2 regions of the Mesobacillus subterraneus genome follow, and region 1 is predicted to be linked to the other one. Evidence: riboswitches for the same ligand, from Rfam matches in the RefSeq annotation. Region 1 holds a riboswitch; the other holds the start of a gene.
The links. Region 1 has a riboswitch for cobalamin ahead of LC048_RS21900 (ABC transporter substrate-binding protein). Riboswitches for the same ligand answer to the same signal wherever they lie in the genome.

Region 2: it holds a riboswitch for cobalamin, as region 1 does, so the genes downstream of both, LC048_RS20615 (acyl-CoA thioesterase) here and LC048_RS21900 (ABC transporter substrate-binding protein) in region 1, are expected to answer to the same signal.

Annotation. Positions count from the first base shown of each region.
Region 1 is NZ_CP129019.1:4,203,325-4,208,414, reverse strand. It holds gene LC048_RS21915 (GNAT family N-acetyltransferase) at 1-598, opposite strand, end outside; gene LC048_RS21910 (FtsW/RodA/SpoVE family cell cycle protein) at 595-1,782, opposite strand; gene LC048_RS21905 (hypothetical protein) at 2,080-2,856, shown strand; cobalamin riboswitch at 2,924-3,105, shown strand; gene LC048_RS21900 (ABC transporter substrate-binding protein) at 3,294-4,247, shown strand; partial or broken gene LC048_RS21895 (FecCD family ABC transporter permease) at 4,213-5,090, shown strand, end outside.
Region 2 is NZ_CP129019.1:3,953,389-3,958,478, reverse strand. It holds gene LC048_RS20630 (Na-translocating system protein MpsC family protein) at 61-426, shown strand; partial or broken gene LC048_RS20625 (sodium-dependent bicarbonate transport family permease) at 556-1,562, shown strand; gene LC048_RS20620 (carbonic anhydrase) at 1,576-2,058, shown strand; cobalamin riboswitch at 2,335-2,519, shown strand; gene LC048_RS20615 (acyl-CoA thioesterase) at 2,683-3,192, shown strand; gene LC048_RS20610 (ribonucleoside-diphosphate reductase subunit alpha) at 3,170-5,090, shown strand, end outside.

The DNA.
Region 1 (5,090 bases):
TTTCTATATGATAGTAGAGATGTTCAGGAAAAACATTCAGGATGTGGTACATCGTAATCCCGGACGAATTCGCAGTCGAAAAGGTCTTTGAAACCGGCACTCTGCCATTCACGATTTTTTCAATGAGGTCCAGATCATCTGCCAGCTCAAGTTTCCTGTATTCAGATCCTTCCGGGGCGGGAAATCCCTTGGCTGTAAACTGATATTCTTCAACTTCTATAAAACCGAACTTAGGATAAAAGTCGAGCACACTATCATTTGCGAACAGGTACATAAAATCATACTTTCCCTGATACACTTCCAAAACATGGTTCATCAGACTTGCTGACAGCCCCCTGCTCCGATAATCCGGATGGGTCATGACGGTGCCGATCTGAAGAGCTTTATAGTTTTTTTCATCGATAATAAAATCGAGCTCGTTGACCGATACATTGGCAATAATCTTGTCGCCGTCTGCAAAGGAGAACGGGATGTATTCCTTGCCCCAATATCCGTGTTCGTTCCAGCTTTTAAAATCAAGCCCGAAAATATCAGTGGCAAGCTGGAAAAAGCTATCCCTCAATACCTCATTCTCGCGGTAATGGCTTACTAGCTTCATATATCAAAACTCCTGTCTTTGGAGGCGAACATATACGTTTTATGATGGAACCGGATCCCGTAAATCAATCCAATTGCGAGCATATTGCCCATAAGCGAACTGCCTCCATAACTGATGAATGGGAGCGGGATACCGGTAATCGGAAGCAGCTGGATCGTCATCCCGATATTCTGAAAAACGTGGAAGGTGATCATGCTGATGACACCCGCACTAATATAGGTATTGAATGGATCATTCGTATCCAGTGCGGTTTTTGTCAAATGATAGATTAACAGGAAATACAGGCTGATGACAAAGCTGCCGCCCGCAAAGCCGAATTCCTCGCCGATCACACTGAAGATGAAGTCCGTATGGCTTTCAGGAATATAGACTTCACTGCCATTCAGGCCTTTCCCGGTCAGCATACCAGAACCAATGGCACTGAGGGATTTCTGCAGATGGTAGCCATATTCAGGATAGCTCTCAGGGTCAAGCCACGCATAAATGCGCCCAAACTGATACGTTTTTACACCCAGGTATTCTTTCAGGATCTCCGGCTTCCAAATCACGAGATACAATATGCCTGCTCCTAATGCCGCACCTCCGCCATAAAGAGGCAGGATGATCTTCCACGTGATACCTGATACAAGGATGATACCGGTGAAAATCGCAAGGACGACGAGAGAGGTTCCCAGGTCAGGCTGCAGCATGATCATTCCGAGTGGCAAACCGGTTATGAAACCAAGCTTGATGAAAAGCAGGAAGTCAGTCTGGAGTGTCTTTCTTGTATGCTTTTTATGGTGAGTATAGATCGTGCTGCTAAGCGCAAGAATCAGAAAGACTTTCATGAATTCTGAAGGTTGGATGGAACCGAAGGGCTCGATGAAAAACCAGCTTTTTGCGCCATTCCTTTCTTCGGCTATGCTTGCAGGAGCGAAAAAAAGGAAGACGAGCAGGAAGACTCCGAAGCCATACAAATACCAGCTGAGCTTCCGGTATTGTTCACTGTCGAACATCATTACAACCGCAATGATCCCTGACCCAACTACGTACCAAAAGATTTGTTTATATAAAAAGTTCTGTCCAAAATATTGCCCTGTTCTCTGTGCGCTGTAAATCGCGAAGCAGCTAGTCAAAAAGAACAACAATAAAAGGAGCGTCAACGTCCAATCAAATCGATCGATTTTTTTAATAGGCTTTTCCATTTGCTACACCCTGTCTCCATCCGTTTTTACAATATTATGCTAGCAGAGTTGAATTATCCTTACAATCCCTTATCAGGTAACATATTCCTACTCAAGTAATAGACGAATGAAATGGGAGAATAGTTTCTTTTGTAATAGGGATTCTTAAACGTGTTCGTACGATAATATTTATGTTTTTGAAGAGTCAGAATAAGATATTTTCATGGGTTTTTGTTAGAATGGAAGAAGTGATATTTGTACGGAGTCAGAGTGTCGCTGGCCATCATGCAGCTGAGAATTTTCGGGAGGTCGTGCTTTTTGAAAAAGAACCATCCTTATAGCAGGGATATACTATATGTCCATTTGAACGAGCGGGACCAGTACGTGCTCTCGCATGGTATGGAATTTCATGAATTTGCAAGGTCACTGTCTGATTCGCTTAACCATCTGCTGCTGCTGAAGCATCGTTATGAGGATGGTGAGTTCAATAGACATACCTTATTTGAATTTGTACCTGAAGACAGCGTTGAAAAGTTGGTCGCCGCAAATGTCCATGCATACGGTGATTTTTGCTGGATCGATTTTGAGGAAGTGGAAGCGCTGAATGTGCTGACGGTCCAGGAGATTGCCGAGCTTCTTTATCTAGGCCATATCAAGCACCATTTGAAGCAGCCATTTTATAACCAGCTCAATAATCGCTTTGTTTTTCTTTCCCATGAGGATGGCTGGTTCAACAAAATATACTACCGCAACTTTAATGATTTTTTCCGGATGCTCGGTACGGTCCTGTCCGGAAAGCTAGGTGAAATGAAACCAGAAAAAACATTGCTGGGAATCAGGAAAAAGAAGTCCTACCCAGCTATCAGCAAGGAAATCCTGAAATCATTGACGCCTGCGATGAAGGAAGGGGCGGTTTTTTCGCTCAAAAACATCCAGCAAAACCGCAGCAGAATTGAAATACCGATTTGGATCATCGGAGATTTTGCCAATATGGATGACATGCATGATGAATATAAAGAAGCAAGCCGCAGTAATCCTGACGGCAGGCTAGTTTTTGATAAAAAAGTAAAAGAGTGGAGTCTGCTTGCCCAATAAAGTCGGAAAAGCAAAATTTTTGGAGCAATTTCTGGCAAATCGTGTATAATGGGGTTTAGCGGAAAATTACATATCGAAATGAACAGGTGTCTTTTTAAACAAGACTTAATAGGGAAGTTGGTGAAAATCCAACGCGGTCCCGCCACTGTAAATGGGAGCAAGCTGCATTATGCCACTGTACAAACGTATGGGAAGGCGCAGCGAGCATTGACCATGAGCCAGGAGACCTGCCTGTCCATTGCACCAGCAAACCTACGAGGATAGGGAGGTGCCGACAGGCTCTATGTCTTTTATGAGGATAAAAACATTTGCTTACTCGGACATCTCCCCTTCAGGTGGAGATGTTTTTTTAGTATTTATAGCTTTGTTGAAGTCGAAATGCTGGTATTTAACAGCCTGATTAGACGAAGCTAACCGAAAAATTGGAGGAGAAGCAAATGAAAAAATTATTATTATTGTTGATGACAGCCATGATCTTGGCTGGCTGCGGTACAGAAGCACAGCCTGAAAAGAAGGAAAACGAAAAAACCGCGCAGGAGCAGAAAACAGGATTCCCTGTCACGGTAAAAGATGCGCTTGATGAAGAAGTGGTCATAGAAGAAAAGCCTGAAAGAATCATTTCCCTGATTCCGAGCAATACGGAAATTGTATACGCACTTGAGAGCGGAGAGGCGATTGTAGGCGTCACTGATTTCGATAATTATCCTGAGGATGCAATGTCAAAGGAAAAAATCGGCGGCATGGAATTCAATATTGAAAAAATGATTTCTCTGAAGCCAGACCTTGTCCTTGCTCCTGGTTCAACTGCGGACACTGTAAAAGAAGGTCTTCAGCAGCTAAAGGATGCGGGAATTGCTGTTGTCGTTGTGAATGACGCACAGTCATTTGAAGAAGTATTTGTATCGATCGAGATGATTGGCAAGGCCATTGGCGAGACAGAAAAAGCCGATCAGCTTGTAGAAAAGATGAATAACAGTTTTGCAGAATTGAAAAAGAAAGCTGAAGCAATCAAGCCGGAAGAGCAAAAAACGGTCTTTGTAGAAGTCTCGCCTGCGCCGGAAATCTACACTGCCGGCAAAAACACTTTTATCAATGAAATGCTTGAGTTGATTGGTGCGAAGAACGCTGCCGGAGATCTGGATGGCTGGCCGAAAGTTGACCCTGAAGCAATCGTCGAGCGTAATCCCGATGTGATTGTGACAACCTATGGATATTATACAGACAAGCCAATCGAACAGGTTCTCGCGAGACCAGGCTGGAATAATGTAAAAGCAGTCAAGGACCAGCAGGTATTCGATGTCCACTCTGACCTCGTAACCCGTTCTGGCCCAAGGCTCGCTGAAGGAGCAGAGGAGCTTGCAAAAGCCATTTATCCAGACATTTTTAAATAGTAAAGCAATAGCCTATCTGATCACGGCAACGTTTTTAATCATTTCCATGCTGCTAGGCATATCAATCGGAACGGTTTCCATCCCTGTACCCCGCTATTATTAAAATCATTGGTGCTGAGATTTTCCGCTACCAGGGACAGGGAATCGATCCGATGCATGCTAGTATTGTCATGGATATCAGGCTGCCGCGTGTTTTGCTGGCAGGGCTAGTCGGTGCGTCCCTTGCCATTGCCGGTGCGGCATTCCAGGGACTGCTCCGTAACCCGTTGGCAGATCCATATACCCTGGGGATTTCATCAGGGGCCTCCATCGGTGCGGTCATCACGCTGTTTTTTGGGATCTCAATGCCGCTGGTTGGGGCATTCACGTTGCCGGTGCTGAGCATTTTGTTCGCATTCGCAACCGTGTTGTTTGTGCTATTTTTTGCCCGGAGAGTCGACAGACTGCTCAGGGTTGAGACGATTATTCTGACTGGAATCATTCTAAGTTCATTTCTTGGGTCATTCATTTCATTGATGATTGCCTTATCTGGAGAGGAGCTGCGGCAAATCATAGGCTGGCTGCTTGGCAGCGTGTCGATGAGAGGCTGGGAATACATCAATATTATTTTCCCTTTTTTTATTATTGGATTGCTGATTTTGCTTGCAAATACCAGGGAGTTAAATGCAATGTCCTTCGGTGAGGAACGGGCGCAGCACATGGGTGTCAATGTCGAGCGCCGCAAGCTGCTGATCTTATTGTCTGGTTCTCTTTTAACAGGCTCAGCGGTTGCGGTCTCTGGGACAATAGGCTTTGTCGGTCTCGTCATCCCGCATCTGACAAGGACAGTCTGGGGACCGGACC
Region 2 (5,090 bases), 250 kb from region 1:
CTTAAACTAGAATTTTAGCTTGAGGAATAGATCGATTTTTTGTTTAGGGGGGATTATTATATGAACAAGTCGAAAGGTTCTGTGGAGTCTGATATTAGCAAGGCGATAACTCAATGGGAAAAGGACTATCTTGGACGTGGCTCTGTTTCCGTTAAGACAGATATATTGCGAGATCTGGTCATCGTAAGTTTGCAAGGGGTCCTGACACCAGCAGAATATTCCGTTTGTGAAACTAAAGAGGGAATGTTAACAGTAAAGAAAACCCGTTCGGAACTAGTGGAATCAGGTTTGGGAACTTTGAAAGAAATCATATTTACGAACAGTGGGGAACAAGTGAAAAGTTTTCATACTGATATAAGTTCTCGAACAGGGGAACGAGTAATGGTATTTAAATTAGATAACGACCTTGAGAAAAAATTTTTATGATAATAGAGGGAGATCTTTAATAGCATGTTGCCAGTTGAAGATAAACCGACAATTCCGTTCAGTGGCTAACCGCTTGGACTCTGGAATTGTCGGTTTTTTTATTGAAAAAAACAAAAAGGAGACAGCTGAATGAACGAAATAATACTTCAAAATTTATTATCACCCGTTGTGTTGTTTTTTGTGTTGGGTATTATAGCGGCAATCGTTAAATCAGATTTGAAGTTTCCCAATGGTTTAAGTGAAGGCCTAAGCATTTACTTATTAATTGCCATTGGAATAAAAGGAGGCATTGAACTTTCGCATTACTCAATTGAGTCTGTACTCGCACCAATCCTGGGAGCCTTGTTTTTAGGGATAATCATTCCCGTTATTACGCTGGCTCTCATGAGAGTAATAAAATTGGATCTTAAAAACTCTATAGGATTAGCAGCCACTTATGGGTCCATCAGTATAGTTACCTATGGAGCTGCTATTACATTTCTTGATGAGAGCGGTACATCTTATGAAGGGTTCATGAATGCTTTGGTTGTTTTAATGGAGAGTCCGGCAATTTTAGTATCTTTACTGTTATTAAAAATAGCAGAGAGCAAAAAAGATCTTCCGGTTTATCCCACCCGGAATTTGGGCTTTATCCCTGCATCCTCAAATTTAATAGATAAGGAAGTGCTAAGGGAAAGCATTTTTGGTAAAAGTATTTTGCTCCTTGTTGGCAGCCTGTTAATAGGCTGGGTTCTTGGTGAAAATGCAGTTCCAATGGTAAAGCCTCTATTATAGACTTATACAGCAGTGTATTAATTCTTTTCCTTTTAAATATGGGATTGATTGCAGGAAAACGCCTGCCAGAGGTAAAAAAACACGGGGTGAAATTGCTGGCATTTGGTTTGTTTACTCCCCTTTTGTTTGGCAGTTTAGGCGTTCTCGTAGGGGATTTTGTTGGCTTATCTTTAGGGGGAGTTACATTAATGGGAGTATTGGCTGGAAGTGCTTCATACATTGCTGCACCCGCAGCCCTTAAAACTTCAGTCCCAGATGCAAACCCATCCATATACCTGGGTTTATCTTTAGGAGTCACTTTTCCATTTAACTTAATAATTGGAATACCCGCCTATTATGAAATCGCAAAATGGATACAGTAAAGGAGAGATTTTCATGTCAACATTAATTAGTTCAGCAACGAAAAAAACAATGATCATAACAGGTGTTAATGAGGCGATTTATCCTTTATTTCCAGAGATAACATATAAAAAGAATAAAGATATGATGATTCTTAACAGTTTTGGGGCAGTTATTACCCAGCCTTATGGGTGCTTGATTCGAAATATCATTCTAGCGATCTATAATGAACTGGTGGATGAAATCTTTATAATCGGTGAAATGGAAAGTAAAGAAGTCAAACTAAATATGTCAGATAAAATAAAAGAACATGGAGTTTCAGAAGAAATACTCAAGACAATTAACTACATTGATGTAGTGGAGCATGATGTAATCAACTGGTTAACAGGACCACAAAATATTGAAGATGTCATTAAGAAGAATAAAGACTTAATAAAAGGTCATCCATTAATTCCAAAATCAATACCTGTCCATGCTTACATTGCCAATCCAGAGACTGGGGAGTATTTTCCGGTTTAAGAGAAGAACGTTAATCATTTTAAAACAGGAAATAGTGCCTTTAACGAGGTTCGATTGATGCTCCTTCCACTTTATTGGCGAAAAATAAAATAGATCGACCACATTTTTAAATAGATCAGCGGATTTTTGATTTTATCGACCACTTTCCGAAATATATCGACCAGAACCACTGGAAGGAGGAAAATGAAAAATAGTTGAAAAAGCTGTCAAGATGATTTACTATCAATTCATAACACGATATATTGTGTTGGTAAGTGACTTTTATAACTAAATATTGAAATTACCGGTAAGTATGGTGTCTGAACAAGACTTAATAGGGAATCTGGTGTGAATCCAGAACTGTTCCCGCAACTGTAAGTGCTGACGAAATAAGGATGAACCACTGTCTAAAAAATAGATGGGAAGGCCTTAAAGTAGGGTGAAGCACAAGTCAGGAGACCTGCCATATTTATTCGTGTTATCTTCTTCGGGAATAGGGAAGGTATACGGATAAATTGATAGACTCATGCTGTTTTTTTGCTGCTTCATATGAGCTGTTAATAGATCAACGTTACTTAAGCCCATCTTTCGAGATGGGTTTTTCTTATTTTTCAGGGAACATTTTTTACACACAGGAGGTCAGAAATGGAAGGATTATCAGCAAATGTGTCAAGGACTTTTCAGAACAGGCTCGTTTTGCCGCCGGATACAAACCATCTTGGCACGATTTTTGGCGGAACCGTGCTGTCTTATATTGATGAAATTGCCGCAATAGCAGCAATGAAACACAGCAGAAGGGCTGTTGTCACCGCATCGATTGACTCGGTTAACTTTTTGTCTTCCGCTGTAGTGGGCGATATTTTAACACTCGAAGCGGTCGTCATTTCAACTGGCAGGACGTCGATGGAAGTGTTTGTGAAAGTGGAAAGTGAAAACTTGAAAACTAGCAGAAAAACGCTGACGACCACTTCGATTCTTACCATGGTCGCGAAGGATGACAACGGTGCACCTGTACCGGTTGCGAAGGTCATTCCCGAAAATGATGAAGAAAGGCAAATGTTCAAAACTGCCGATATGAGGAGGCAGCGCAGGCTGGAAATGAGAAAAAGTAATCAAGTTGGAGGGATAATTGATGAATATCCAAGTAAAGGATGAAATTGTAGCCAAACTGATTGCAGAAATAGAGTCTTCGTTCCCTGAATTGGACTTTCAATCGTTCAAAGAGAAGGTGGACCAAGCACTTGAAGTGAAGGATATGACAGTGAATCAGGTTGAAAATATGCTGATTCTGACCGCAGTTGAACGAATCGGCCGAAACGAACCTGAATGGACATATGTGGCAGCGGGTTTTTATCTGAAAAAATTATACAAGCTAAGCGCAAACTTTCGTAATACAAAAATAGAATCTGGTTACGGTTCTTTCTACGAATTGATCAATAGTTTAATAGAGATTGGGATTTATGACAGTCGAGTTTTAACATCCTACTCCCGAGAAGAAATAGATCATTTGGAGAAAGTCATTGATCCCGAAAGAGACAAGCTGTTTACTTACATAGGCCTTGTGACCATGGCGGAAAGATATCTGGCACGCACACAAAATGGCGATTTTGCCGAATTGCCACAGGAGCGGTTCATGATGATTGCCATGACGTTGCTGGCTGAAGAACCAAAGGAAATACGGCTTCAGTTAGTGGAAGAGGCATATTGGGCGCTTTCCAATCTATATATGACGGTCGCCACACCGACATTATCGAATGCTGGCAAAAGCTATGGTCAATTATCGAGCTGCTTTATTGATACTGTTGCTGATGATTTAAGGAGCATCTACGACTGTAATACAGATATCTCCACCTTGAGCAAAAATGGCGGCGGTATTGGCGTCTATCTTGGGAAAATCAGAAGCCGCGGCAGTGATATCAAAGGTTTTAAAGGGGTCAGTTCCGGAGTTATTCCCTGGATGAAGCAGCTGAATAACACCGCTGTTTCTGTTGATCAATTAGGGCAGCGCCAGGGCGCGATTGCCGTGTACCTCGATGTGTGGCATAAAGATATCTTCCCGTTCCTTGATGCAAAACTGAACAATGGTGACGAGCGACAGCGGACGCATGATTTATTCACTGGCATATGCATCCCCGATATATTTATGGAACAAGTTGAAAAACGAGGCGATTGGTATCTGTTCGACCCACACGAAGTAAAGAGGATCATGGGATTTTCGCTTGAAGATTATTTCGATGAGGAGAAGGGGGCTGGCTCTTTCCGTGAAAAATATTGGGACTGCGTCTACCATCCCGGTTTGTCACACGAAGTCGTCCCTGCTATTGAAATCTTTAAATCGATCATGATCTCTCAGCTTGAAACCGGAACACCTTACATGTTTTACAGGGATCAGGTCAACAGGCTCAATGCCAACCACCATAAAGGGATGATTTACTGCAGCAATCTTTGCACGGAAATCACACAGAATATGAGCCCTACCCTCCTTGAAGAAGAAACAGTGCAGGACGGAAAAATTTTAATCTATAAAAAACCGGGTGACTTTATTGTCTGCAACTTGTCCTCCATTTCTTTAGCAAAAAGTGTGATGGATGATGTCCTTGAGAGAGTGATTAATATCCAGGTCAGGATGCTGGATAATGTCATTGATATCAATGACATTCCCGTTCTCCAGGCCCAGATTACTAACAAGAACTACAGGGGGATCGGGCTGGGAACTTTCGGCTGGCACCACCTGCTCGCTCTTAAAGGAATCAAATGGGAGAGCGAAGAAGCGATTGAGTATTGTGATAGTCTCTATGAAAATATCGCCTTTTTAACCATCAATGCAAGCCTCGAGCTGGCAAAAGAAAAAGGGGCGTATCCTTATTTCGAAGGTTCGGACTGGTCGACAGGACAGTTTATCGAAAAGAGACAATACACAGGTGGAAGCTGGGAGGACCTTGCTGTGGAAGTGAAGCAGCATGGGATCAGGAACGGGTACCTGATGGCTGTAGCACCAAACTCTTCAACCTCAATTCTAGCAGGATCATCAGCTAGCATTGACCCGATTTTCA